Regions from separate parts of the Lentzea sp. NPDC059081 genome, predicted to be linked through region 3. Evidence: predicted binding sites of a transcription regulator. Region 3 holds the regulator's gene; each other region holds the start of a gene.
What was found. Region 3 encodes HspR, which represses chaperone genes until heat shock. Its sites were predicted from a motif close to ANNTTGAGTNNNNNNNACTCAANNT; they were not measured.
Positions count from the first base shown of each region.

Region 1: a site for HspR is predicted at 3,750-3,774, ahead of lon (endopeptidase La). Genes of this name have one in related genera too.
Region 2: a site for HspR is predicted at 1,336-1,360, ahead of clpB (ATP-dependent chaperone ClpB). Genes of this name have one in related genera too.

Region 1 is NZ_JBHYGW010000035.1:46,120-55,621, forward strand. Features, by position in the region: gene ACFWV3_RS40625 (patatin) at 1-1,672, shown strand, start outside; gene ACFWV3_RS40630 (hypothetical protein) at 1,826-2,854, shown strand; gene ACFWV3_RS40635 (SAM-dependent methyltransferase) at 2,827-3,621, opposite strand; gene lon (endopeptidase La) at 3,790-6,138, shown strand; gene ACFWV3_RS40645 (hypothetical protein) at 6,207-6,683, opposite strand; gene ACFWV3_RS40650 (hypothetical protein) at 6,751-7,215, opposite strand; gene ACFWV3_RS40655 (hypothetical protein) at 7,236-7,685, opposite strand; gene ACFWV3_RS40660 (polysaccharide deacetylase family protein) at 7,750-8,373, opposite strand; gene ACFWV3_RS40665 (YbhB/YbcL family Raf kinase inhibitor-like protein) at 8,619-9,146, shown strand.
Region 2 is NZ_JBHYGW010000030.1:78,666-88,167, reverse strand. Features, by position in the region: gene ACFWV3_RS38850 (MDR family MFS transporter) at 1-989, shown strand, start outside; gene ACFWV3_RS38845 (VOC family protein) at 887-1,270, opposite strand; gene clpB (ATP-dependent chaperone ClpB) at 1,417-3,999, shown strand; gene ACFWV3_RS38835 (hypothetical protein) at 4,037-4,450, shown strand; gene ACFWV3_RS38830 (hypothetical protein) at 4,447-4,674, shown strand; gene ACFWV3_RS38825 (hypothetical protein) at 4,741-5,475, shown strand; gene ACFWV3_RS38820 (SDR family NAD(P)-dependent oxidoreductase) at 5,892-6,665, shown strand; gene pyrE (orotate phosphoribosyltransferase) at 6,705-7,259, shown strand; gene ACFWV3_RS38810 (DUF2784 domain-containing protein) at 7,319-7,687, shown strand; gene ACFWV3_RS38805 (TrmH family RNA methyltransferase) at 7,659-8,324, shown strand; gene ACFWV3_RS38800 (glycoside hydrolase family 76 protein) at 8,350-9,447, shown strand; gene ACFWV3_RS38795 (sugar phosphate isomerase/epimerase family protein) at 9,448-9,502, opposite strand, start outside.
Region 3 is NZ_JBHYGW010000013.1:1,198-10,699, reverse strand. Features, by position in the region: gene ACFWV3_RS26300 (DUF4097 domain-containing protein) at 1-527, shown strand, start outside; gene dnaK (molecular chaperone DnaK) at 715-2,577, shown strand; gene grpE (nucleotide exchange factor GrpE) at 2,574-3,221, shown strand; gene dnaJ (molecular chaperone DnaJ) at 3,239-4,402, shown strand; gene ACFWV3_RS26280 (heat shock protein transcriptional repressor HspR) at 4,408-4,836, shown strand; gene ACFWV3_RS26275 (SDR family oxidoreductase) at 5,359-6,258, opposite strand; gene ACFWV3_RS26270 (helix-turn-helix domain-containing protein) at 6,348-6,923, shown strand; gene glyA (serine hydroxymethyltransferase) at 6,906-8,123, opposite strand; ZMP/ZTP riboswitch at 8,137-8,218, opposite strand; gene ACFWV3_RS26260 (FAD-binding oxidoreductase) at 8,225-9,328, opposite strand.

The DNA of each region.
Region 1 (9,502 bases), on a different contig from region 3:
CTGGTTCACCTCTGGCACGGGCGCGGACCGCTGGCGGATGGCGCAGCTGTTCCAGCCCGCGCAGAAGACCCGTGCGCTGTACCGGATCGTCGTCGCGAGCATGCAGAAGCGCGGCACCACCGGGCGCAGTGCGATCTCATGCCTGTTCTTCGCGTTCCTGGGCGCCGTGGGGTTGCGCGCGAAGGCGGTGCTCGGGCTGATGGCGTCGCTGTGGCTCGGCGGCCCGGTGCTGTGGTCGGCGTTGCTGGCGCCGTCGTCCTACGCCACCTGGCTCGGCGTGCTGGTGGTCGTGCTGGCCGTGGCGTGCGTGGTGATGGTGCTGTGGCCGTTGAAGGCGAGTCTGCCCTGGGCCGCGTGGGTCGTGGCCGCCGTGCCGCTGGTGCTGGGACTGGCGTTCTCGCGGCACTACGCGACGGCGGCGGTCGCCCTGCTGGTGTGGCTGGTGCTCTCGCTGGCGGCGGTCAGCGCGTTGATCGTCACGTACGGGTACGCGATGCAGAAGTTCCTCAGGGACAACGCGCGGTCCATCCACTTCGGACTCGTGCCGGGCACCGGCGACTTCAAGCCGTCGCTGCTCGACCGTCTGGCTGGCGTGCCGAAGTCGACCGGCGTGCCGCCGCTGGCCGACTGGATCGCGGACACCCTCGACTCGCTGGCGGGCACCGAGGAGGCGCTGACGTTCGGCGACCTCGGCGACATCAACCTCGTGCTGATGACGACCGACGTGTCCGAGGGGCGGCCGTACCGGCTGCCGTTCAAGGAGAACTGGCAGTACTGCGACGAGTGCCTCGGGTACGTGCTGCCGGGCCGGGTCGTCGAGCAGCTGAACGGTCCCGCCGGCGACGCGAAGTGCCCGCTGCACGAGCACATGCCGTTGCGCGACCTGCCCGCACGCGAGAACCTGCCGGTGGTGCTGACCGTGCGGATGTCGTTGTCGTTCCCCGGCCTGATCGCCGCCGTGCCGCTGGTGCGGGACGGGCGCGTGCACTGGTTCTCCGACGGCGGCATCACCAGCAACTTCCCGATCCACTTCTTCGACGCGCTGCTGCCGCGCTGGCCCACGTTCGGCCTGAGCCTGCAGCCCTACCCGAACGGCGACACGAACGAGGTCTGGCTGCCGGAGCAGGACGCGTCCACGTCCGGCACGCGCTACGCGTCGCTGGGCTCGATGCCGGGCTTCCTGCTGTCCATCCTGGACACGTTCCTCGACTGGCGCGACACCATGCAGTCGGCGCTGCCGGGCTACCGCGGCCGCATCGCGCACGTCCGCCAGTCCGCCGACGAGGGCGGCTCGAACCTCTTCATGCCCCCGGACACCATCCGCCGCCTGGCCCTGCGCGGCCAGCACGCCGGCGACCTGCTGCGCGAACGGTTCCAGCAGCAGCACAACACCGACCGCTACCGCTGGATCCGCCTCCGCATGGCCCTGCGGGAGTACCAGGAGCTCGGCGAGCAGGCCGCGGACCGCGACGCGCTGTACGACGAGGTGCTCGCCCGGTTCGAGATCCCGGCCGAGCTGCACGAGTGGTTCCGCACTCCCCCGTCGGACGGCGACCCGTTCCGCGCGGACATCGAGGTGGCGCTGGACCACGTCGGGCGGTTGAAGGAGGACGGGCCGTTCGACGGGGCTCCCCCGGTGGACCCGGACCTGCGGCTGACGCCGCCGGAGTAGCCGATCAGGGCCAACGGCCTTGACCTGCCGCGCTAACCTGGGTCCATGACGCGATTTAGCCGCCCCCGACCTGCGTGGGTGGCGCGCGCCTAGAACCTTCCCGTCGGTCGGGGGACTCCGCATCCCACCGGACCGGAAGAAACGGGAAGTCCCATGTACCGCACCGAAGAGCTCGTGCACGCCCTGACCGTCCGCGACCTCACCGACCCCGCGCAGGGCCCGCACGCGATGCAGCTGCTCATCGCCGACCTGAAAGCCGTCCTCGACAACCCGGTCGAGGTCCGCCACCACCCGCTCGTGCCGGTGGAGCACAACTACGAGCTCCTCGGCTACCCGGCGGACGCGGTCACCCGCGAGGCCCGCTACACCAGGTACGTCAGCGAGACGTGCATGTTGCGCAGCCACACCACGGCGATGATCCCGCCGGCGCTCAAGGACGTGACGCCCGATGTCACGCTGCTCTGTCCGGGCCTGGTCTACCGCCGCGACACCGTCGACCGGCTGCACACCGGCACGCCGCACCAGCTCGACATCTGGCGGGTGAGCACCGAACAGGAACCGCTCGAGGACCTCATCCACACCGTCGTCACCACGTTGCTGCCCGGCAAGCGTTACCGCACAACGGAAGCAGAGCACCCGTACACCACGCACGGCAAGCAGATCGACGTGGAGCACGACGGCGCGTGGGTCGAGATCGGCGAGTGCGGGCGGGCCGCGCGGCACGTCCTCAAGGACCATCCGCACGGGCTGGCGATGGGCATGGGGCTCGACCGGGTGCTCATGCTGCGCAAGGGAGTGCCGGACATCCGCCTGCTGCGCAACGGCGATCCGCGCATCGCCGGCCAGATGCTCGGCCTCGACGCCTACCGGCCGATCTCACGGCATCCGGCCGCCATCCGGGACATCTCGATCGTGGCGGACGTCCACGACGACGTCGAGACGCTCGGCGACCGCATCCGCGCGCTCGTGCCGGAGGACGTCGTCGAGGAGATCGAGATCCTGAGCGAGACACCCGCTGAAGAGCTGCCGGAACACGTCCGGCAACGGCTGGATGCGCTGCCCGGTCAGAAGAACGTGCTCATCCGCGTGACGATGAGGGCGCCGGAACGCACCCTCACCGACCGCGAGACGAACGCGATCCGGGACCGCCTGCTTCAGGGCTTGCGGGCGACGGCGCCGTAGATGCCCGTGCGGTCCTCGTAGGAGTCCGGGCGCCAGTCGTTGACCGCGACGACGCCCGGCTCCAGCATCTCCATGCCGTCGAAGAACCTGGTGACCTCGGCGTGCGTGCGCATGGTCAGCGCGTTGTCCGAGCTGTTGTAGATCTTCTTGATCTGGTCGGCCTCCGCGCGCTCGTCGTCGGTCAGGCTGTCCCAGCTCGCGTGCGTGATCGCCAGGTACGAACCGGACGGCAGGTCGGACAGGTACGACGCGACGGCCTCGTACGGCTTGTCCGAGTCGGGGACGAAGTGCAGGGCGGCGATGATCAGCACGCCGACCGGGCGGGAGAAGTCGAGCACCTCGCGGGCGCCGTCGATGACCGACGAGGTGGCGCGCAGGTCGGCGAGGATCGCGCTGGCGTTCGGGTTGTCGGCGAGCAGGGCGTTGGCGTGCGAGACGGCGACCGGTTCGAAGTCGACGTAGACGACGCGGGCGTCCGGGTTGTCCTGCTGGGCGATCTCGTGGACGTTGCCCACGGTCGGGATGCCCGAGCCCAGGTCGAGGAACTGGTCGACGCCCTCGGCGACGAGGTGGCGGACGACCCTGCGCAGGAACGAGCGGTTCGCCTGCGCGCTCTGGGCCACGCCGGGGAAGTGCTGCTCCACCTGCTTGGCGGCGGCGCGGTCGGCTTCGAAGTTGTGCGAGCCGCCCAGGTAGTAGTCGTACATCCGCGCCACGCTCGGGCGGGTGACGTCGACCGTGGACGGGACCCACTTCAGCTCTTCCATCACGCCCGCATCCTCACCCCTGCGCCGCACGGGTGTCCACCGCCGGGCGCCCCAACGGCGATCAAGTCCGCCTATCGAGGCCGCTCGCTCACAGCGAACACCTCGGGGGAACACCACCCCGCTGAAGTTGGTTGAGCGGTACAGACTCAACTTTGGAGGGTGATGGAGATGGGCGAGACGTTGGCCCTGCCGGTGCTGCCGCTCGATGACGTCGTGGTGCTCCCCGGCATGGTGGTGCCGGTCCGCATCTCCGGCGCGGACGCCAGTGCCGAGGCCCGTGCGGCCGTGGACGCCGCCACGACGGCCGCGAATCATCAAGTGCTGCTCGTCCCACGACTGGACGGCAAGTACGCCCCCGTGGGCACGCTGGCCGAGATCGAGCAGGTCGGACGCCTGCCGGGCGGTGAACGCGCCGCCGTCGTGCGCGGCACCAAGCGCGTGCGCATCGGCACGGGCACCACGGGGCCGGGCGCGGCGCTGTGGGTGAACGCGACGATCGCGGACGAGTCCGAGATCACCGACCGCACCCGTGAGCTCGCGAAGCAGTACCGCGCGATCGTCACGAACATCCTGCAGACGCGCGGCGCGTGGCAGATGGTCGACTCGGTGCAGCAGATCACCGACCCGTCGGCGCTCGCCGACCTGGCGGGCTACGCGCCGTACCTGGACGAGAAGCAGAAGATCTGGCTGCTGGAGACGTCCGACGTCACCGAGCGGCTCGAGAAGCTCGTCGAGTGGGGCCAGGCGCACCTGACCGAGCTCGACGTCAACGAGACGATCGCGAAGGACGTCAAGGAAGGCGTCGAGAAGCAGCAGCGCGAGTTCCTGCTGCGCCAGCAGATGGCCGCGATCCGCAAGGAGCTGGCCGAGCTCGACGGCAAGCCCGCCACCGAGCAGGAGGACTACCGCGCCCGCGTCGAGGCCGCCGAGCTGCCCGAGAAGGTGCTCAAGGCCGCGCTGGCCGAGGTCGACAAGCTGGAGCGCACCTCCGAGCAGTCGCCCGAGGTGGGCTGGATCCGGACGTGGCTCGACACCGTCCTCGAGATGCCGTGGAACGAGCGGACCGAGGACTCCTACGACATCAAGGCGGCGCGTGAGGTCCTCGACGCCGACCACGCGGGCCTCGATGACGTGAAGCAGCGCATCACGGAGTACCTGGCCGTGCGCAAGCGCCGTGCCGACCGCGGCATGGGCGTGGTGGGCGGGCGTCGTTCCGGCGCCGTGCTCGCGCTGACGGGCCCTCCCGGCGTCGGCAAGACGTCGCTCGGCGAGTCCGTGGCACGGGCGATGGGCCGCAAGTTCGTCCGCGTCGCCCTGGGCGGCGTGCGCGACGAGGCCGAGATCCGCGGCCACCGCCGCACGTACGTCGGCGCGCTGCCGGGCCGGATCGTCCGCGCGATCAGCGAGGCCGGTTCGATGAACCCGGTCGTGCTGCTCGACGAGATCGACAAGGTCGGCTCCGACTACCGCGGCGACCCCACGGCGGCGTTGCTCGAGGTGCTGGACCCGGCGCAGAACCACACGTTCCGCGACCACTACCTGGAGGTCGAGCTCGACCTGTCGGACGTGGTGTTCCTCGCGACCGCGAACGTGCTGGAGTCGATCCCGGCGCCGCTGCTCGACCGCATGGAGCTCGTCCAGCTCGACGGCTACACCGAGGACGAGAAGGTCACGATCGCCAGCGACCACCTGCTGCCGCGCCAGATCGAACGCGCCGGCCTCACCTCGGAGGACGTCACGTTCGACAAGCCCGCCCTGCACCAGCTGGCGAGCGAGTACACCCGCGAAGCCGGTGTGCGGCAACTGGAACGGGCTCTCTCGCGCATCCTGCGCAAGGTGACCGCGAAGGTCGCCCTCGGCGAGGGCGAGCTGCCGATCACGGTCGACCAGCCGTCGCTGAAGTCCTACCTGGGCAGCCCGAAGAACACCCCGGAGTCGGCCGAGCGCACCTCGGTCCCCGGCGTGGCGACGGGCCTGGCCGTGACGGGTGTCGGTGGCGACGTGCTGTTCATCGAGGCCTCGCTGGCCCCGAAGGACACCGGCTCGACCGGCGTGACGCTGACCGGCCAGCTGGGCGACGTGATGAAGGAGTCGGCGCAGATCGCGCTGTCGTACCTGCGTTCGCACGACGAGAAGGCCGCGTCGCTGGCCGACCGGGGAGTGCACATCCACGTTCCGGCCGGTGCGGTGCCGAAGGACGGACCGTCCGCGGGCGTCACGATGACGACGGCGCTGGCCTCGCTGCTGTCCGGCCGCCCGGTGCGCTCGGACGTGGCGATGACCGGTGAGATCTCGCTGACCGGCCGCGTCCTGCCGATCGGTGGCGTGAAGCAGAAGCTGCTCGCCGCCCACCGCGCGGGCATCACGACCGTGCTGCTGCCCCAGCGCAACGAGCCGGACCTGGACGACGTGCCGGAGTCGGTGCGCGACCAGCTGACCGTGCACTTCGTGTCGGACGTGGCCGAGGTGCTGGAGCACGCGCTGTCGAAGGAGGTCGTCGCGACCGTTGCGGCGTAACACCTCCACCTAGGTCCCTCGTGGGGGCAGTAGCGGCGACTACTGCCCCCACGAGGCTTTTCGCGTTGCTACAGGCCGACGTCGATGACGAGCCGGTTCGGGTTCGTCAACGTGAAGACCCGGTGCCACGAGCTCGGGTTGGCGTACCCGACGGCGACCTCCAGCGTCGCCTCGAAGTCGCAGGTGAGCGCGACCCCGCGGACGTTGCCGAGACCGGGGGTCGCGAAGTTCTGCGACCCCGGGTAGGTCAGGTTGCCGTTGTCGTCGTGCGCGGCCGCACCGACCAACGTGACCCGGAGGATCTCCTGGACCCCGCCACCGGCGACGGTGATCGGGTTCCCGGACGCGCAGTGCGAGACGCTGGTGACCTCGCTGACCCGGTGCTCCGAGGGCAGTCCCGACAGGTCGAGCACCACCCGGCTGAACCCGTTGTGCTGCCCGGTCCTGATGTCCGACAGCGTGGGCACGCTCTGCGCCGACGCGACCGGTGCGATCGTGAAGACCGCCAGGACCGCGACCAGCACCGCGGCGAGACGTCTGTTCATCTTCGGCCCCCTCTCAGGGCTCGTGCGATGCCCTTAAGACGTGTGACCCAGGCCACAGTTGCTTCGGTCAGTCGCGGATGTCGATGACGACCCTGGTGGGGTTCGTCAGCGCCTGGACCTCGTACGTCGAGCTCACGTCGTCGAACCCGACGGAGACGTAGAGCATCGACTCGAAGTCGCAGAGCGCGACACCCTTGACGTTGGTCAGTCCCTCCGGCGCGAAGAGCCGCGGCCCGGTGTACGTCGGCTTGAAGTTGTCGCTCATCGCCGCGCTGAAGTGCGTCGTGCGGATGAACTTCTGACCCCCGACAGGAATCAGGACGTCCTTGGCGCAGTGCCAGACCTCGTCGACCTCTTGGACGAGGGACTGGGTGGGCAGACGGTCCATCATGAGCTCGATCCGCTCGAAACCGTCGTGCTTGCTGGTCACGATGCTCGTGAGGTGGGCGTTGCCGTCGTCGGCCGACGCCACCGGGACGAACGTGACCATCGCGAGCACTGCGAACAGTGCCGCGGTGAAACGCTTCTTCATTTGTCTCCCCATAAGACAACTCAGCTGTTGTGGATGTCCACCACGACTCGCGTGGGGTTGTCCTGGACCGAGACCGTGTACGCGCGGCCGGTGCCGGCGTACCCGATCGCGAACTCCAGGTGGGCCTCGAAGTCGCACGTGTTCGCCACGCCCCGGACCTGCGAAAGGCCGGGGGTCTCGAACTCACGAGGCCCTGTGTGGTCGTGCGCGTTCGCGGGCTGCATGGTGACGACGAGGAACTCGTCGCCAGGGGCCCACATCGGCTTGCCGGACCCGCACCTCTCCAGCTCGGTCGTCCGGTACTCGGCCACACCCGGCCGTGCCCCGGTGAACTCGAACTCGACCCGGTCGAAACCGGCGTGCACCCCGGTGCGGATCTCCGTCAACGCGGTTCCCTCAGCCGCGAACGCGCTCGGCGCGAAGCTCATCGCCATCGCCGCGGCGACGAGCACTGCTGCGATCCTCTTCATCGTTCCCCCAGTCCCCAGTTCCCCCACCTTGATCACGCGCCCGGAGCCGTCGGGGGTTGCACGGCTAGCCGAGAAAGTCCTCCAGCGGCACCGGCGTCAGCCCGTCCTGCTTGGCCCGGTCCAGGAACGCGGTGAAGTCCTCGACGAACGTGGTCCGGAAGTGCATGAGCACGATGTCCCCCGGCTTGAGCCGATCCCCCTGCTGGAACTGCACGTGCCCGTCGTTGACCGCGGCCGTCCAGTTGACGAGCGCCTTGAACCCGCAGCTGGCGGCAGCATGGCGGGTAGTCGCGTCGTAGTTGCCGAACGGCGGCCGGAACAACGTGGGCCGCTTCCCGTAGTCCGAGGCCAGGAAGTCCGCGTTCCCGCAGATCTCGTGCTTCTGGAACTCCAACGGCCGCCCCTGCAGGTTCGGGTGGCTGGTCGTGTGGCTCTGCACCGTCACCGGCAGCTGCTTGAAGTAGTCCTTGTGCCCCTCGGCGTACTTCGTGTTGAGGAACACCGAAGGCCACACGCCGGCCCCGATCATCAACTCACGAGCCTTGGGATGCTGCACGGCCCCGTCGTCGATGGTGATGAACACGTACGGCTTGTCGGTGGGAATGTGCGTGACGACAGGCACCATCCCGTCGACCACAGCAGGCGCCTTCGCCTGCACGGTCCCGTACGGATACGGCGGCTCGAACATCCGCTTCGGCCGCTCCACCGACGACGTAGGAGCCGCGGTGGTCGTAGGCGCCGTGGTCAACACGGGCCCGCTGGCGTGCTCCTCTGGCGTCTGTCCACACGACACCAGCCCAACAACCAACGCAAACGCAGCACAAAGCCGCAACCTGGACATCATCTTTCCCCTCACCCCGCAGGAAGACGTCGAACAGGCCGTCGCGGTTGCCCGGGGATAGGCTCGAACTGATCACAAAAAGGAGGAGTTCCATGAGCCTCGAGCGCCCAGTCGCTCCAGACCCCTACCTGCTGCTCCCCCAGGTGGGCACCTTCACCGTCACCTCGACGGACGTGCGCGACGGCAAGCAGCTGGACACCGCCCAGGTCTTCGAAGGCGGCAACACCTCACCCCAGCTCTCCTGGTCGGGCCACCCGGCCGAGACCAAGAGCTTCGTGGTCACCTGCTACGACCCGGACGCCCCGACCCCGTCGGGCTTCTGGCACTGGGTGGCAGTCAACCTCCCGGCCGACGTCACCTCCCTCGACACGGGCGCGGGCGCCTCGGACGACACCCTCCCCGGCGACGCCTTCCACGTCCGCTCGGACTACAGCACCCGAGCCTTCGGCGGAGCCGCCCCACCGAAGGGCGACCACCCGCACCGCTACTTCTTCGTCGTCCACGCCGTGGACGTGGAGAAGCTCGACGTCGACCAGGACGCCTCCGCAGCCGTGGTGAGCTTCAACCTCGCCTTCCACACCCTCGCGCGGGCGATCATCACCCCGACCTACCAGCACTGACGCGAAGGCAAAGCCGAGCCACCGCGAAGCCGAAGGCGAGCAGTCTTGGCTTGAAACGCGAGGTTCCGGTGGGGTGGTCCCGTCACGAGCCGTGCCCAGCACTAGCTGCACGTGAGGAGGGGTGTCAACCCGGCACGCTTTTCGCCGGGTTGACACCCCTCCTCACGTGTGGCTCGCTCGGACTCGGCTTGGGACGGGACCACCCCACCCGAACCGAACCACCTACGCAGCAGCAAGCCGCCGAACGCAACAGGCGTGCCATCAACCCGCTAACGGCGCTGGGGGTCTTTGATCAGTTGGCGGGGTCCGGGGCAGAGCCCCGCGCACGAAACGGGACAGGCACGCACCAACGAGCC
Region 2 (9,502 bases), on a different contig from region 3:
TCGCGTGGGTCTCTGGTGAGAGCGCGTTGTTCGCTGGCGGGGCGGTGCTGGCGATCGTGGGTGCCTACTTCGTGGAGCGGCGGGCGTCCGCGCCGGTCATTCCGCTGCACCTGTTCAAGAACCGGACCGTGGTGCTGGCGATGCTCGGGGGCGTGGCGGTGGGGACCGCGATGTTCGGGGCGTCGGTGTTCATGGGGCAGTACTTCCAGATCGCTCGCGGGTTCTCGCCCACCAAGGCCGGGTTGCTGACGGTGCCGTTGGTGCTCGGGCTGAGCATCTCGTCGACGGTCAGCGGGCAGTTGATCGCCAAGAGCGGGAAGTGGAAGAGCTACCTGGTGTGGGGCTCGTTCTCACTGGTCGCCGGGCTGGCGTTGCTCGGGACGATCGACCACTCCACGAACCTCGTGCTGATGGGGGCCTACCTGGCGCTGGTCGGTGTCGGGGTAGGGCTGACCATGCAGAACCTCGTGCTGGCCGTGCAGAACGGCGTGGGGATGGCGGATCTCGGGGCGGCCAGCTCCACGGCCACGTTCCTGCGGTCGTTGGGCGGGACGGCCGGCGTCTCGGTGCTCGGGGCCGTGCTGGCGGCTCACGTGAGCACGAAGACGCTCGACCGCGGCTCCCTCTCCCCGGTGGTGCGGGACTCCTACGGCGATGCGATGGGGCAGCTGTTCCTGATCGCCGCCGGGCTCGCGGTGTTCACGGTGATCGCGGTGCTGCTGATCAAGGAGCAGCCGTTGCGGGACTCCGTGGATGTCACTCCAACGGGTTCTGGTGCACAGACGGTCGCCACTGAACCTGATTCACCTGTGGATACTGACCAGCGGATTGTGGATAACCCGGCTCCTGCTGTGGACAAGCTGTTGGTGCTTTCGAGTGACGGTCGTCAGGAGGTCGCGGCGCGTTCGGCTGCGCTGCGTTCCACGCAGAACTCGTTGCCCTCGGGGTCGCGCATCGTCACCCAGCCCGTGCCGTCGGCCCTGCGCTGATCGTCGAAGACCGTCGCGCCCAGGGCGAGGAGGCGTTCGACCTCCTCGTCTCGGGTGCCGTCGGACGGTTGCAGGTCGAGGTGCAGGCGGTTCTTCAGCTCCTTGCCCTCCGGCACGTTGATAAACAGGTAGCGGATGCCGATCGGCAGCTCGATCAGGCACTCGGGGTCGCCCGGGTTGTCGTCGGCGTGCAGCGGGTGGCCGAGGACCTTGCTCCACCACGTGGCGATCTCGTAGGAGTCGCGTGCGTCGATGGTGATGCTGTGGATGATGGACGTCATGGGGTGATCTTCGCCCAACCCGGTCTCGCTGACGTGCGATTTTCGGGACGGCCGTCACGTTCTCGTAGTTGAGCGGAACAGACTCAACTTTTCTGACGTTGTGCGGGATGATGGTCCATGCTGGAGGCTGACCACGAGGTGGAGGAATGGACGCTTTCAACCCGACGACGAAGACGCAGCAGGCGGTTTCCGCCGCGGTCCAGGCCGCGACGCTCAACGGGAACCCGGACGTGGGGTCCGTGCACCTGCTCAGTGCACTGCTGGCGCAGACGGACGGGTTGACCGCGCCGCTGCTCGAGGCCGTGGGCGCCGACCCGACGCTCGTGCGCAAGGAGCTGGAGCAGCTCTCCCGGTCGTTGCCCAGCGCTTCCGGCTCGACGGTCTCCGCGCCGCAGCTCTCGCGCGACGCCGTGCGGGTGCTCGGCAAGGCGCAGGAGCTCGCGACCGAGATGGGCGACGAGTACGTGTCGACCGAGCACCTGCTGGTCGGTCTCGCGCAGCACGGTGGCCAGGTGGCCGACCTGCTGCGACGGCACGGTGCGACGCCCGACGCGTTGAAGGAGGCTTTCAGCCGTGTGCGTGGGTCGGCTCGTGTGACGTCCCCGGACCCCGAGGGCACCTACAAGGCGCTGGAGAAGTACGGCGTCGATCTGACCGAGCGCGCGCGCAAGGGCGAGCTCGACCCGGTGATCGGCCGTGACGCCGAGATCCGCCGTGTCGTGCAGGTGCTGTCGCGGCGCACCAAGAACAACCCCGTGCTGATCGGTGAGCCCGGTGTCGGCAAGACGGCGATCGTCGAGGGCCTGGCGCAGCGCGTCGTGGCCGGTGACGTGCCCGAGTCGCTGCGCGGCAAGAAGGTCGTGTCGCTCGACCTGGGCTCGATGGTCGCGGGCGCCAAGTACCGCGGTGAGTTCGAGGAGCGGCTCAAGGCCGTGCTGAAGGAGATCACCGACTCGGCCGGCCAGGTCATCACGTTCATCGACGAGCTGCACACCATCGTCGGCGCCGGTGCGACCGGGGAGTCGGCCATGGACGCCGGCAACATGATCAAGCCGATGCTCGCCCGCGGTGAGCTGCGCATGGTCGGTGCCACGACGCTCGACGAGTACCGCGAGCACATCGAGAAGGACGCCGCCCTGGAGCGCCGCTTCCAGCAGGTGCTGGTCGGCGAGCCGTCGGTGGAGGACACCGTCGGCATCCTGCGCGGGCTCAAGGAGCGCTACGAGGTGCACCACGGCGTGCGCATCACCGACGCCGCCCTCGTCGCCGCCGCGACGCTGTCCGACCGCTACATCACCGCGCGCTTCCTGCCGGACAAGGCGATCGACCTCGTCGACGAGGCCGCGTCCCGGCTGCGCATGGAGATCGACTCCCGGCCCGTCGAGATCGACACCGTCGAACGCGCGGTCCGCCGTCTCGAGATCGAGGAGATGGCGCTCGCGAAGGAGTCCGACCCGGCGTCGGTCGAACGGCTGCACGCGCTGCGCGCCGAGCTGGCCGAGAAGCGCGAGGAGCTGGCGGCGCTGACCGCCCGCTGGCAGAACGAGAAGGGCTCCATCGACCGCGTGCGTGATCTGAAGGAGCAGCTGGAGTCGTTGCGCGGCGAGTCCGAACGGGCCGAGCGCGACGGCGACCTCGGCCGTGCCGCCGAGCTGCGCTACGGCAAGATTCCGCAGCTGGAGAAGGAGCTGGGTGCCGCCGCGGAGTCCACTCAGGACGCCGCGATGCTGAAGGAGGAGGTCGGCCCGGACGACGTCGCGGACGTGGTGTCGGCGTGGACCGGCATCCCGGCGGGGCGTCTGCTGGAAGGCGAGACGGCGAAGCTGCTGCGCATGGAGGACGAGCTGGGCCGTCGTGTCGTCGGCCAGGCAGAGGCCGTGCGCGTGGTGTCGGACGCGGTGCGCAGGACGCGCGCCGGAGTCGCCGACCCGGACCGCCCGACGGGCTCGTTCCTGTTCCTCGGCCCCACCGGCGTGGGCAAGACGGAGCTGGCCAAGGCGCTGGCGGCGTTCCTGTTCGACGACGAGCGGGCGATGATCCGCATCGACATGAGCGAGTACTCCGAGAAGCACTCGGTGGCCCGCCTGGTCGGAGCGCCTCCCGGCTACGTCGGCTACGACCAGGGCGGCCAGCTGACGGAGTCGGTCCGCCGCCGCCCGTACTCGGTCGTGCTGCTGGACGAGGTCGAGAAGGCGCACCCGGACGTGTTCGACGTGCTGCTGCAGGTCCTCGACGACGGCCGCCTGACCGACGGCCAGGGTCGGACCGTGGACTTCCGCAACACGATCCTGGTGCTCACCTCGAACCTGGGCTCGCAGACGATCGTGAACCCGTCGCTGACCGAGCTCGAACGCCGCGACGCGGTGATGGGCGTGGTGCAGCGGCACTTCAAGCCGGAGTTCCTGAACCGGCTGGACGACGTCGTGGTGTTCCACGCGCTCGCCACCGAGGAGCTGACGTCCATCGTGGACATCCAGATCGCTCGCCTGGCGGACCGGCTGGCCGCGCGCCGGCTGACGCTGGAGGTCACGACGGCTGCCCGCGACTGGCTGGCGTTGAACGGCTTCGACGCGATCTACGGCGCCCGGCCGCTGCGGCGGCTCGTGCAGTCGGCGATCGGCGACCAGCTGGCGAAGGAGCTGCTGGCGGGTGAGGTGCGCGACGGCGACACGGTGCGGGTCGACGTGCTCGACGACCAGACGGGGTTGATCGTCGGCCGCACGGCGTGACGTCCGGATCCCCTGCGAGACCGGTAGGTTCGGTCTCGTGGGGGATCTTCGCTTCGTCCGGTACCAGGCGGTCGAGCCGAACGCGCGCGGGACCTTCCCGGGGATCTTCGGGCTGGTGAACGGCCTGCGGCGTGATGGGCGGCTCACCGCTGAGCAAGAGGCGTTCATGCGCGTGAACAACGCCTGGTACGACGCGGCGTACACCGATCCGTCGACAGTGGATCCGACGGTGTACGACCGCGAACTCAACCCCGGTGCCCACGCCTGGTTCAAGGCGGAGGCGACCCACCTGCTGGAGCGGGTGCACGGTTATCTCGCCCTTCTCGACGCGCACGGGGTGCGGTGGGCGCGGCTGACGTCGGACGCGCCCGGCAGGGTCGTCTACGAGGACGAGGTCCAGGTCGTCGTGGTGCCGGTCGCAACGCCAGCTTCACGAACCCCGCCACCGTGAGCCTGGCCGTGTACCAACGGCCCGGCGCAGCGGCGTGGTTCCGGTGCACCTCGCCGCACCTGATCGACCGGGTCTCCGGCTACCTCGCCGTCCTCGACGCCCACGGCGTTCCGTGGGTGCGGCTGGACCGCGACGACCCAGGCCTGATCGTCTACGCGGACGCTGAGCAGGTCGTCGTCGTTCCCCGTGAGCACCCGTGCGGCACCCCTCACCACCTCGAATAGGCACCTGCGGGCACGACGCGCGGAAGTGATCTTCGTTCCTCGCCCTCGACCCACTACGCTTCAGCTGTGGGCATACCGGCGTGGGTCTGGTTCACCGTCGCCGCGGTGGCGGGTGTGGCGGGGTTCGCCCTGCTCGCGACCGACCGGGCGCAACGAACCGCGCGTAATCGTGAACGGCGCCGTTGGGCTGCTCTGCGCGGCTGGCAGTTCGAGGAGACAGACCACGTGCTGCCGACCCGGTGGGAGGCCGGGGCCATCGCGTACTACGGCACCGGGCTCGCCCGTGACGTCGTCGCCGGCTCGACCTTCACCGCGGACGGGCGGCGGCAGGTCTACGTGCTCGACCACGAGACCAGCGGCAAGGTCAACTCCGTGCTGGTCGGCGTCCGGTGCCGGCGGGCGTTGTCGGTGGTGATCGAGCTCTGGCTGTCGACCGTGCCGTTCCAGCGCGACAACGAGAAGATGCCGATGCCCGACCTGCTCGGGCCGGTGGGCTCGCGGTACGCGTTCGTCACGGACGTGCCGGCCGCTCGCAAGATCATCACGCCCGACCTGATCGACGCCGCCGAGGAGATCGGCGGGGACGTCACGGTCGTCTGGATGGAGAACGACTGGGTGCTGGCCGCCGCGCCGCCCAACTCGTCGCCCGCGCGCCTCGAGCGGCTGCTGCGCGACGTCGGTGAGCTCGCGGACGTGATCGACCCGTTCGACCCCGACCCGTCGGAGGTCGAGGAACCGGTGTCCGAAGAGGACGAAGGTGGCGAGGTCTACCGGCCGTCGTTCGGTCGAAAGCAACAGTGAGTATTTGTACGGAGCGTGACGAACCGCACCGTAACCCGCTACCGCAAGCCCTCCACCAGCACGATTCCAATTAGTGACTAAAGTCCTGTGATCTAGATCACAGCACGCTCCGTGTAAAACATCCGAGTTTGATTCAGATACTCCCTTCGTAACACCGTCGTGTCCCCGAGCCCCCGGAAAGGGATCCACGATGTACGGAGGAAAAGCAGTTGCACCCGTTGCCGTCGCCGGCACGGCGTCCGTCGTGACGCTGGCCAACACCGGCGCGTCGGTCGGGTGGTTGCTCGCAGGTGGAGTCGCTCTGGTCATTTCCGGCCTCGCGCTGCGACTCGCGGTTCTCCGCCGCCCGGCGAAGAACGAAGTGTGATCATCGGCGGCCTTCGACCCCGGCGACTTTCCGACTACCGTGCGGTGGCATGCCAACCGCACTGGTGACCGGATCGACCGTCGGGATCGGGGCCGCCTTCGCCCGCAGGCTCGCGGCTGAGGGATATGACCTCGTGCTGGTCGCGCGCACCGCGTCCGCGCTCGAGGAGCTCGCGCAGCAGCTGCGCGACCGCCACGGCGTCCAGGTGGACGTCCTGCCCGCCGACCTCGGCGATGCCACCGACCGCGCCAAGGTCGAGGCCCGCCTCGCCGAGTCCGCCGTCGACCTGCTCGTCAACAACGCGGGCTTCGCCAACAGCGGCGAGTTCTTCGCCGCCGACGTGGAGAAGCTCCAAGCCCAGCTCGACGTGAACGTCGCCACGGTGCTGCGCCTGTGCCGGGCCGCGATCCCGCCCATGATGAAGCGCGGCAAGGGCGACGTGATCAACGTGTCCAGCGTCGCGAGCTTCCTGCCCGGCCGCGGCACCAGCTACAGCGCCGACAAGGCGTGGGTGACGACGTTCTCCGAGGGCATGGCGCTCGCGACGGAGGGCTCCGGCGTGCGGATCATGGCGCTGTGCCCCGGTTTCGTGCGGACCGAGTTCCACAAGCGCGCGAACATCGACATGTCCAAGACGCCCAACTTCCTCTACGTCGACGCCGACCGGTTGGTCCACGAAGGACTGCGCGACCTGCGCCGCGGCAAGCCGTTGTCGATTCCCGGCGGGCAGTACAAGGCGATCGTGACGATCTCGCGGCTGCTCCCGCGGGCGCTCGTGCGCAAGATGGCCTCCCGCATGGCGGGTGGGCGCGGACGCACGTGACGGCGGCGTGTGCGAAGGTAGCGACCTGTGCGAACTGAAGTGGTCTTGGACGCGAACGCGAAGTCGGAGCTCGCCCGTCTGGTGAGCGAGTTGGCCGTCGTGCACGGCAAGGTGACCCTGTCCAGTGGCAAGGAAGCCGACTACTACGTCGACCTGCGGCGGGCGACGCTGCACCACGCAGCCGCCCCGTTGATCGGCAAGCTCCTCCGTCAGCTCACGAGCGACTGGGACTTCGTCGCCGTGGGCGGTCTCACGCTCGGTGCCGACCCGGTCGCCTACGCGATGATGCACTCCGCCGCGGCCGACGGTGACGTGCTCGACGCGTTCGTCGTGCGCAAGGCCAGCAAGGCGCACGGCATGCAGCGCCAGATCGAGGGCATCGACGTGCGCGGGCAGCGCGTCCTGGCCGTCGAGGACACCTCCACCACGGGGGGTTCGGTGTTGACGGCCGTCACAGCGCTGCGCGAGCACGGGGCCGAGGTCATCGGCGTCGCCACGGTCGTCGACCGAGGTACGGGCGCCAAGGAGGCCATCGAGGCCGAGGGTCTGCAGTACCGCTACCTGCTCGACCTGGACGACCTCGGGCTGTCCTGAGGTTTTATCGAGAGCGCTGCGAGTCACCCCGTCCTAGTCTGGAGGGCGGGGTGGTGCGAATGGCCGGGTTGTTCGCAGAAGCGGTGGTGGTGCTGCACTTCACGGTGCTGGCGTTCCTGCTCGTGGGCGGGTTCCTGGCGTGGCGGTGGAGGTGGGTCATCTACCCGCACCTCGCCATGGGCGCCTGGGCGATCCTGAGCATCATCACGCCGACCGTGTGCCCGCTGACGGTGTGGGAGAACGACTTCCGCGTGATGGCCGGCATGCCGCCGCTGGAGACCGGGTTCATCGACCACTACATCGACGGCGTCTGGTACCCGGAGAGCGCGTCGACGCTGGTCCAGCTGGTGCTCGGGGCGGTCGTGCTGGCGTCGTGGATCGGCTTCTACGCTGGTGCGCGTGCTGCTCGAAGGCTTTCACACGGTTAAGCACGCGCTGCGCTTCGGCGCGGCCGTGGACCCGTTGCTCACCACGGACCTCGATGCCGCGGTGAAGCTCGCCGAGTCGCACGCGCCGGACCTCGTCGCCGCGTTCGCCCAGGCCACCGAGGTGGACCAGAAGGCGTTCACTCTGCGGGTCGGCCGTACGCACCCGACCGGTGTCGCCGGTTTCGCCGAACGGCCTGAGCTGCCGTTCGACCGCGGCGCACCGGTGGTGCTGCTCGACAACCCGCGCAACCTCGGCAACTTCGGCGCGGCCATCCGCGTGGCGGCGGGGCTCGACGCGGGCGGCGTGATCTCGACGGGCGACGTCGACCCGTGGCACCCCAACGTGCTGAGGGGGTCCGCGGGCCTGCACTTCGCGTTGCCGGTCGCCAAAGCGGAAAGCCTCGACTTCGCGGGCGAGCTGATCGCGTTCGACGCCGAGGGCGACCTGCTGAAGGGCCCGATCCCCGACGACGCCGTGCTGGCGTTCGGCTCGGAGCGCCACGGCCTGTCCGCCGAGGTGCGGGAGAGGGCCACCCGGATCGTGCGGCTGCCCATGCGCGACAAGGTCAGCAGTTACAACCTGACAACTTCTGTGGCCATGGGCCTGTACCACTGGGCGGTTCACCGAGCTTCTTGACCGATCAAGCACTCACGATGATCGGGTGGTGATCGCGAAACTGCTGGCGGCACGCGCGGGCGTCGCGGAGCGCGCGGTGTACTCCAGGCACCTGCGCCGGGTCTGGGGCGTGCCGGGCACGTTGCTGGGAGCCCGCGCGTGGCCCCCGCTGTTCCGGGACAAGCTGCACGCCAGCTTCAACTACTGGTGGCAGGCCCACCTGCTCGACTGCCTGGTCGACGGCTACCTGCGCTCGCCCACCGAGCTGCGCAGGGCCGCGGTCACCAAGGTCGTCCGCGGCATCCGGGTGCGCAACGTCCTCGGTTGGACCAACGACTTCTACGACGACGTCGCGTGGCTCGGCCTCGCCCTGCAACGCGCCGAGGAGCACGTCGGCGTGGCCAAGCCCAAGGCGCTGCAGGCCATCGCCGAACGGCTGCGCGACGGCTGGACCGACCACGCGGGCGGCGGCATCTGGTGGAAGCGCAACGACGACTTCAAGAACGTGCCCGCCAACGGTCCCGCCGCGATCTTCCTGGCCCGCCAGAACGAACGCACCGACCTCGCCCGCGCCCGGTCCACCGTGGACTGGATCGAGGAGCACCTGGTGGACGAGAGCAGCGGCCTCGCGTGGGACGGCCTGCACGTCCACCCCAACGGCGAGATCCGCGAGTACGAGAAGAACATCTACACGTACTGCCAAGGGGTGCTCATCGGCGCGTGCGTCGAGCTCGCGAAGCACGGCCAGCAGGACAAGTGGCTGGACAGGGCCGCGCGGACGATCACCGCCGTGCACGACGACCTCGCCACCAACGGCGTGATCAAGGGCCAGGGCGGCGGCGACGGCGGCCTGTTCGCGGGCATCCTCACCCGCTACCTCGCGCAGGCCGCGCTCACGATCCCCGACCTCGACCCCGAACGGGCGGTGACCGCGGACCTCGCGCGGGAGCTCGTGGTCCAGTCGGCGGAGGCCCTGTGGAGCAACCGCGTGTCGGCGGTGAGCGGGCCGCTCTTCGGTCCGGAGTGGACCGCGCCGGTGGTGGAGGACGAGGGCCGCGACCTGTCCGTCCAGCTCGGCGGCTGGATGTGCCTGGAAGCGGCCGCCCTGCTGGAGCGCAACGGCCTCGACGTCGCTCCCGCCTGACTACTGACCGAGGTAGCTCAGCAGGGTCTTCGCGTCCTCGCGGAACTGCTCCGGC
Region 3 (9,502 bases):
TGCTCGTGCCCTCGGCCGACATCACCGTGGTCGGCGACGTGGGGTCGGGCGACGCGGTCGTCGAGGGGGTCGCCTCCGTCGAGTACTCGACCGGCTCCGGCGACGTCACCACGCTCGACATCGCCGGGGACGTCAAGGTCAACGCCGGGTCGGGCGACTTCCGGGCCACCAGGGTCGGTGGCACCGTGACCGCCGATCTCGGTTCCGGCCGCATCGAGCTGAACACGGTGAAGGGCAAGCTGCTCGCCGTCGCGCGGTCCGGCGACATCGACGGGTCGTTCCTGAGCGGCGACGTGATCGCCGACTCCGGCTCCGGCCGGGTCGAGCTGACCATGGCGGAGCCGAGGTCCGTCCGGGCCAACAGCGGCTCCGGTGACGTCAACGTGCGGGTGCCGGGAGGTCCCTACAAGATCACCGGGAACTCGGGCAGCGGTGACCGCGACATCCACGTCGCCACCGACCCGAACGCCTCCCTCGAGCTCAACCTGACCACCGGGTCGGGAGAGGTCCGGGTGTTCGCCATCTGAGACCCGTCCGGGGGGACTGTGTCGAGGGCCACTCCACAAGGGGTGGCCCTCGGTGCGTTCTGAGGGAACAACGCGAGCTTCCCGGCCGTTGGCACAGTCAGAAAGCTTGAGTCGGGTAGGCTCAAGGTTGAGCGGATGGCAAACTTGAGCCAGCAACGCTCAACAAGTACTAGCGGAAGGAACTCCAATGGCGCGTGCAGTCGGCATCGACTTGGGGACGACCAACTCCGTCGTCGCCGTTCTCGAGGGCGGTGAGCCGACGGTCATCGCCAACTCGGAGGGCTCGAGGACGACCCCGTCCATCGTCGCGTTCGCGAAGAACGGCGAGGTCCTCGTGGGTCAGCCCGCGAAGAACCAGGCCGTCACCAACGTCGACCGCACCATCCGTTCGGTCAAGCGCCACGTCGGCACCACCTGGAAGACCGACGAGATCGACGGCAAGCAGTACACCTCGCAGGAGATCTCCGCGCGCGTGCTGATGAAGCTCAAGCGCGACGCCGAGGCGTACCTGGGTGAGGAGATCACCGACGCCGTCATCACCGTCCCGGCCTACTTCGAGGACGCGCAGCGCCAGGCCACCAAGGAGGCCGGCCAGATCGCGGGTCTCAACGTGCTCCGCATCGTCAACGAGCCGACCTCCGCCGCTCTGGCGTACGGCCTCGACAAGGGCGAGAAGGAGCAGACCATCCTGGTCTTCGACCTCGGTGGCGGCACGTTCGACGTCTCGCTGCTCGAGCTCGGCGACGGTGTGGTCGAGGTCCGCGCGACCTCCGGTGACAACCACCTCGGTGGCGACGACTGGGACCAGCGCATCGTCGACTGGCTGGTCGAGCGCTTCAAGCAGGCGAACGGCATCGACCTGACCAAGGACAAGATGGCCCTGCAGCGGATCCGCGAGGCCGCTGAGAAGGCCAAGATCGAGCTGTCCAGCTCCAGCAACGCCTCGATCAACCTGCCGTACATCACGGTCGACTCGGACAAGAACCCGCTGTTCCTCGACGAGACGCTGTCGCGCGCCGAGTTCCAGCGGATCACGAACGACCTGCTCGAGCGCACCCGCGCGCCGTTCAACAACGTGATCAAGGACGCCAACATCTCCGTCGGCGACATCGACCACGTCGTGCTCGTCGGTGGCTCGACCCGCATGCCCGCCGTCGCGGAGCTCGTCAAGGAGCTGACCGGCGGCCGCGAGCCCAACAAGGGCGTGAACCCGGACGAGGTCGTCGCCGTCGGCGCCGCCCTGCAGGCCGGTGTCCTCAAGGGCGAGGTCAAGGACGTCCTGCTGCTCGACGTCACCCCGCTGTCCCTCGGCATCGAGACCAAGGGCGGCATCATGACCAAGCTGATCGAGCGCAACACCACGATCCCGACGAAGCGCTCCGAGACCTTCACGACGGCGGACGACAACCAGCCGTCCGTGCAGATCCAGGTCTTCCAGGGCGAGCGCGAGATCGCGGCGCACAACAAGAAGCTCGGCATGTTCGAGCTGACCGGCCTGCCGCCCGCCCCCCGTGGCGTGCCGCAGATCGAGGTCACCTTCGACATCGACGCGAACGGCATCGTCCACGTGTCGGCGAAGGACCTGGGCACCGGCAAGGAGCAGTCGATGACGATCACCGGTGGCTCCGCGCTGCCGAAGGACGACATCGACCGCATGGTGAAGGACGCCGAGGCCCACGCGGAGGAGGACAAGCGCCGCCGCGAGGAGGCCGAGGTCCGCAACCAGGCCGAGACCCTCGTCTACCAGACGGAGAAGGTCGTCAAGGAGAACGACGACAAGCTCCCGGCCGAGGTCAAGGAGAAGGTCAACGCCGCCATCGCGGAGGCGACCGAGGCGCTCAAGGGCACCGACATCAACGCCATCAAGACGGCGGTCGAGAAGCTCGCGACCGAGTCCCAGGCCATCGGCCAGGCGATCTACGCCAACGCGCCGGGTGCCGCCGGTGCCGAGGCCCCTGGTGCCGACGCGCCGGGTGCCGCGGGTGCGGGCGCCAAGAAGGACGACGACGTCGTCGACGCCGAGATCGTGGACGAGGACGAGAAGAAGTGACCGAGCCGAGGCACGCCGCCCCTGACGAGGAGCAGCCTCAGGTCGTCGTGAACGACCGGCGCCGGATCGACCCCGAGACGGGCGAGGTCCGGCCGCCGGCCCACGCGGCGCCAGAGGAGGGCCTTGCCGAAGGCACTGCTCCGGTTTCCGAAGAGCCCCTGGTCGCCGAGGTCGTGGACGAGGTGGCCGCCGAGCTGAAGACCCAGCTCGACGAGCGCACCGCCGACCTGCAGCGGCTCACCGCCGAGTACGCGAACTACCGCAAGCGGGTGGAACGCGACCGCGAAGCGGTGATCAACAACGCGAAGGCGTCCGTGGCGGGCGAGCTGCTCTCGGTCCTGGACGACGTCGAGAGGGCCGCCGCGCACGGCGACCTGACCGGCGCGTTCAAGGCCGTGGCGGACAAGCTCGTGTCCACGCTGGCCAAGACCGGCCTGCAGCCGTTCGCGCACGAGGGCGAGGCGTTCGACCCGTCGGTGCACGAGGCCGTGCAGCACAGCACGTCCCCGGACGTCGACGGACCGACGGTCACCGCCGTCCTGCGCCGCGGCTACACGTTCGGCGACAAGCTCGTCCGGCCCGCGCTCGTCGCGGTGACGGACCACGAGCCGGCACCCAGTGCCGCGCCGGCTGAAGAGAACTAGGGAGGAGGAGACGTCCGGTGAGTGCTAGGGACTGGATCGAAAAGGACTTCTACCGCGAGCTCGGCGTCTCCTCCGACGCGTCGGCGGACGAGATCAAGAAGTCGTACCGCAAGCTCGCCCGCGAGCTGCACCCCGACGCCAACCCCGGCGACGCCAAGGCCGAGGCCCGCTTCAAGGCGGTCTCCGAGGCCTACGGCGTGCTGTCGGACCCGGCCAAGCGCAAGCAGTACGACGAGGCCCGCCGCCTGTTCGCGGGTGGCGGTGGCTTCCCGGGCTCCGGCGGCTTCGGTTCCGGCGGCTTCGACGTCAACGACCTGTTCGGCCGTGCCGCGCAGGGCACCGGTGGCGGCGGCCTGGGCGACATGCTCAGCGGCCTGTTCAACCGGCGTGGCGGAGCGGCGGCCGGTTCGCCGACGCGCCCGCGCCGTGGTGAGGACGTCGAGACCGACGTCCGCATCGACTTCACCGAGGCGGTGAAGGGCGCGACCGTGCCACTGCGCCTGTCGTCCCCGGCCGCCTGCACGACGTGCAACGGCTCGGGCGCCAAGCCCGGCACCACCCCGCACACCTGCGCGACGTGCTCGGGTTCCGGCCTGGTCACCCGCTCGCAGGGCGCCTTCGCGTTCAGCGAGCCGTGCCGCGACTGCCGCGGCACCGGCCGGATCATCGACGACCCGTGCCCCGAGTGCGGTGGCGACGGCGTCAGCACCCGGACCCGCACGCTGACCGTGCGGATCCCGTCGGGCGTCGACGACGGCCAGCGGATCCGCCTTGCGGGACAGGGAGAACCCGGCCGCAACGGCGGGCCCTCCGGCGACCTGTTCGTGCGCGTGCACGTCAACCCGCACAGCGTGTTCGGCCGTCAGGGCAACGACCTGACGCTGAAGGCGCCGATGACGTTCTCGGAGCTCGCTCTGGGCACGACGTTGACCGTGCCGACGCTGGACGGCAAGGTGACCTTGAAGGTGCCCGCCGGCACGTCCTCGGGACGGGTGATGCGGGCGCGGGGCAAGGGGATCACGAAGCGCGACGGCACTTCCGGCGATCTCCTGATCACCCTGGAGGTCGCGGTGCCGAACAACCTCTCGTCCGAGGCCCGCAAGGCCCTGGAGGAGTACGCGGCGGTGACCGTGGACCACGATCCGCGCGGAGATCTGAACGCGCTGCTTGAAGGGCGGTGAGTTCCGTGGGTTTTCCGTTCCCTCCTGGGACTGACGAGGACACGCCGTTCTTCGTGATCTCGGTGGCCGCCCAGTTGTCCGGGTTGCACGCGCAGACCCTCCGGTCGTACGACCGGATGGGGCTGGTGTCGCCGGGGCGCACTTCCGGTGGCGGGCGGCGGTACTCGATGCGGGACATCGTGCTGCTGCGCGAGGTTCAGCGGTTGTCGCAGGACGAGGGTGTGAACCTCGCGGGGATCAAGCGGATCATCGACCTGGAGAACCAGGTGGATGCGTTGCGGATGCGCGTTGCCGAGTTGCAGCAGGAGCTTGCTCAGGCTTTGGCGGCGGCTGATTCGACGGCTGCTGCTGTGCATGCTTCTTATCGGCGGGATCTGGTGCCCATTCGGCAGGAGACCGCGCTGGTGGTGTGGAAGCCGAAGCCGCGCAAGTGAATCTTGTCGGACCCCCTGAGTAAAGTCGGGTTGATCAGGGGTCCATTTTTCAGGGGGACGCCTGCGTCAGCGTGTGGTTTGCGCTGGGGTGGTTGCGTTCCCCTGTTTTGTGCCTTCTGTTGCGTGCCCCCTGTGCGACCCTTGTTTCGTGGCGTTCCCCTGGTGCGGGCGGGGTGGTTGCGGTTGCGTGCTTCCCCTCAGGGGCTCTGCCCCCGAACCCCCGGCAATCTGATCGGGGGCCCAGCGCCACTCGCGGGTTGATGGCACGCCTGTTTGTGTTGGGCGGCTTGCTGTTTCGTAGTTTGGTTGCGTTGCGGTGGGGTCCCGTCACGAGTCGCACCAGGAGCGAGCCACAACGAGATGGGGGTGTCAAACAGCCGAAAAGCGTGGCCGTTTGACACCCCCATCTCGTTGCAGCGAGTGCTGTGGTGCGACTCGTGACGGGACCCCACCGCGGGCGCTCTTGGCTCAAAGCAAAGGGCTCGGCTTCGCCTTCGCAGGGGCTCGCCTTTGGTCTCGCGTCTACTTCTGTTCGAAGTAGAAGTCGGCTTCCAGGTCCTCCAGGAGGCCCGGTTCCTTCGGCTCCCAGCCCAGCAGTGCCTTGGTTTGCTCGGCCGACGTCGGGGCGTCGCGCGACACCATGAACGCCAGTGGGCCGAAGTGTTCCTGTGCGCGGTCTGCCGGGATGCTCTCGGTGGGCACGCCCAGCTTGCGGCCGATGGCCTCGGCGATCTCCTTCATTGTGATCGCCTCCTCTGCCACCGCGTGCAGGACCGAGCCGGCCGGTGCCTTTTCCGCTGCCAGGCGGTAGAGGCGGGCGGCGTCCAGGGTGTGGCCTGCTGACCAGCGGTTCGTGCCGTCGCCGGGGTAGCCGGAGACGCCGGTGGCTCGTGCGGTCCTGATCAGGATCGGGATGAAGCCTGCCGTGTCCAGGGCGCTGTGGACGGTGGGCGGGAGGACGACCACGGCGCCGCGGAGGTCGGTGGCGTCGATGATCTCGTTGCGGGCGGCGCCTCGGGGGCTGTCGCTCGGGACGCGTTCCTCTTCCGTGGCCGTGTGGCCCAGGCCCGAGTACGAGAGGGTGCCGCCGGTGCCGATCAGGGGCTTGCCGGTGCCGGACAGTTCGTCGAGGAACGTGCGGACCACGGCGATGTCGGCGTGGGCGGCGCCGGCGTAGTCGCCTGCGTACATCTCGTCGTGCTTGAACGCCAGGTGGATCACGGCGTCCGACTCGGCGGCGGCTTTGCGGAGCACGTCCAGGTCGTCGAGTGTGCCCAGCAACGGGGTGGCGCCCTGGGCGTCGACTTTGGCGGCGGAGGCGTCCGAGCGGGCCAGGCCCACTACCTGGTGGCCCGCGTTCAGCAGTTCCGGGACCAGGGCCGAGCCGACGTGGCCGCTGGCGCCCGTGACGAAGACCTTCATGAAACCTTCTCCTGCGACAAGTGATGGGACTTGGTCTCATCAACCGTAGCAGAGTGATGGGACTAAGTCGCATCACTTAGGATGGGGGCATGGGTCGATGGGAGCCGGACGCACGGGCGCGGTTGGTGGCGGCTGCGCTCGACCTGTTCAGCGAGCAGGGGTACGAGAACACGGCGGTCGCTCAGATCGCGGAGCGCGCGGGGCTGACGAAGAGCACGTTCTTCCGGCACTTCCGGGACAAGCGCGAGGTGCTGTTCGGGGGGCAGGACGAGCTCGCCGGGTTGATGACCGGGGCGATCGCCGCGACGCCGGTGGAGGCCGGGGCGTTGGCGGCGGTCGAGGCGGCGTTGGTGGCCACCGCGGTGACGTTCGGGGAGGAGCGGCTGTCGCACGGGGCGCAGCGGCTGGCGGTGATCGCGGGCAACGACGAGCTGCGGGAGCGGGCCGCGTTGAAGATGGTCGGGTTCGCCCTCGCGATGACCGGTGCGTTGAAGGACCGCGGGGTGCCCGAGCTGGACGCCGTCGTGGCCGCCGAGCTCGGGGTGCTGGCGTTCGACCGCGGGTACGTGCGGTGGCTCGAGACCGGCGGGGACTTCCGGGAGATCGCCCGCCGGTCACTCGGTGAGGTGTGTGCCGCCGCCAGGTCGCTAGAGGGCGGCGAGTAGTTCTTCCACCTCGGACGCGATCCGGTCCAGTGCCTGGTCGTCGTCGTGGGCGGCGATCGCGCGGTCGATCCAGCCGGCGATCGACGGCATCTGCTCCGGCTCGAGGCCGCGGGTGGTGATGCCGGCGGTGCCGAGGCGGATGCCGGACGGGTCGAACGGCTTGCGCGTGTCGAACGGGACCGCGTTGTAGTTCAGCTCGATGCCCGCGCGGTCGAGCGCCCGTGCCGCCGGCTTGCCGCCGATCAGCTTCGACGTGAGGTCGATCAGGATCAGGTGGTTGTCGGTGCCGCCGGACACCAGGTCGAAGCCGCGGTCCAGCAACGCGCCTGCCAGCGCCTTCGCGTTGGCGACGACGGTGTGGGCGTACTCGCGGAACTCCGGCTGCGAGGCCTCGTGCAGCGCCACGGCGATCGCCGCGGTGGTGTGGTCGTGCGGACCGCCCTGCAGGCCGGGGAACACGGCGCGGTCGATCGCCTTCGCGTGCTCGGCAGTGCTGAGGATCATCGCGCCGCGCGGGCCGCGCAGGGTCTTGTGCGTCGTCGTGGTGATCACGGGGGCGTGGCCGACCGGCGACGGGTGGGCGCCGCCCGCGACGAGGCCCGCGATGTGCGCGATGTCGGCGACCAGGACCGCGCCGACCTCGTTCGCGATCTCCGCGAACGCCGGGAAGTCGATGGTGCGCGGGATCGCCGTGCCGCCGCAGAAGATCACCTTCGGGCGTTCGGCGAGTGCCAGCGCGCGGACCTCGTCCAGGTCGACCACGCCGGTGTCCTTGCGGACGTCGTACTGCACCGCGCGGAACCACTTGCCCGTGGCCGAGACGCTCCAGCCGTGGGTGAGGTGGCCGCCCATCGGCAGCGACATGCCCATCACGGTGTCGCCCGGCTGCAGGAACGCGAGGTACACGGCGAGGTTCGCCGGCGCACCGGACAGCGGCTGCACGTTGGCGTGGTCCACGCCGAACAGCGACTTCGCCCGGTCGATGGCGAGCTGCTCGACCTGGTCGATGATCTGCTGCCCCTCGTAGTATCGCTTGCCGGGGTAGCCCTCGGAGTACTTGTTGGTCAGCACGGAACCCGTCGCCTCGAGCACGGCCTGCGACACGTCGTTCTCCGACGCGATCATGCGCAGCTTGCGTGCCTGGCGGTCGGCCTCCGCGTTGATCAACGCGAACACGGCGGGATCGGTCTCAGCGAGCACAGCGCGACTCCACGCCGGGCACCCAGGCGTTCGGTGCACACGGCGGTCGCTTCCCGGTGGTCACTTCCACCCTCGGCACGCCAGTCGCGGACGTGCCGAGCCTAGTCCAGCGTGAACGGGTCGTACTTGATCCGGTCGAGCGGAGTTCCGGCGACCAGCATGCGGGACACCGTCGATCTGATCATGGCCGGACTGCCGCAGACCAGGACGTCGCGGTCCTCCCACGCGCCGTAGCGGGTGACGACGTCGGCCAGGCTGCCCTGCTCGACGCCGCGGACCCCGGGATCCGACTCGAGCACCGGCACGACCGTGAGCCACGGGTTCGTGGTCGCGATGCGCTGCAGGTTGTCGAGGTCGTAGAGGTCCTCGCGGGTGCGGCCGCCGTAGAACAGGTGCACGCGGGGGTTGTCGCCCCACTGAGACATCTCGTCGATGATCGCGTGCATCGGCGCCACGCCCGTGCCGCCGGCCACCATCAGGACGTCCGACCCGGACGTGCGGTCGACCGAGAGACGTCCCATCGGCGGACCGATGCGCCAGGTGTCGCCTGCCTGCGTGTGGCCGACCACCGAGCGGGACACCCAGCCGCCGTCGACGGACCGGATGTGGAACTCGATGACGCCGTCCTCGCGCGGGGCGTTGGCCGGCGAGTAGTACCGCCACAGGCGCTTGCGCTGCGGTGTTTCGACGCTGACGTACTGACCGGCCTTGTAGTTGACCGGGTGGTCCGGTTGCAGCCGGACGACGGCCAGGTCCCACGAGACGCGCTGGTGCTCCAGCACCGTCGCGTGCCAGTAGGCGGGCCCGTTGTCGGCGTCGGCGGCCTCCTGCATGGCCCGCGCCATCAGCGTGTAGGCCTCGGCCCACGCCATCTCGACCTTGGGCGTCCAGGCGGCACCGGCGAACTTCTTCACCGCGGACAGCAGTGCCGTCCCGACCGCCTCGTAGTGGACGTTGATGACACCGAACTTGCGGTGGTCACGGCCCAGCTGGCGCAGGAACGGGATGAGGTCGTCCGGGCGGTCGACCATCTGCACCACGTGCACGAGGGCGCGCAGCAGGCGGCTGCGTTGCACCTCCATGTTCGCGGGGAACATCTCGCGTGTGGCGGGCGAGAGGGAGAAGAGCATGCCGTAGAAGAACTTCGCCACTTCTTCGGCGTGCGGCTCCACCACCGCGAAGCTCTCCCGGATCATCCGCACCATCGCGGTGACGCCAGGCGGAGGTTCTCGGTGTGGCGGGGTAGGGATGGGGCTCAGCACAGCGTTCGCAGTCATGGTCCGCGCGCAGTCTCCACGTTCTCATGGGCGCCAGCAAGGCGCTGTCGTCCTGGTCGAGCATTGGTGCCAGCAAGGCGCTGACGTTCCTCGTCAAGCATC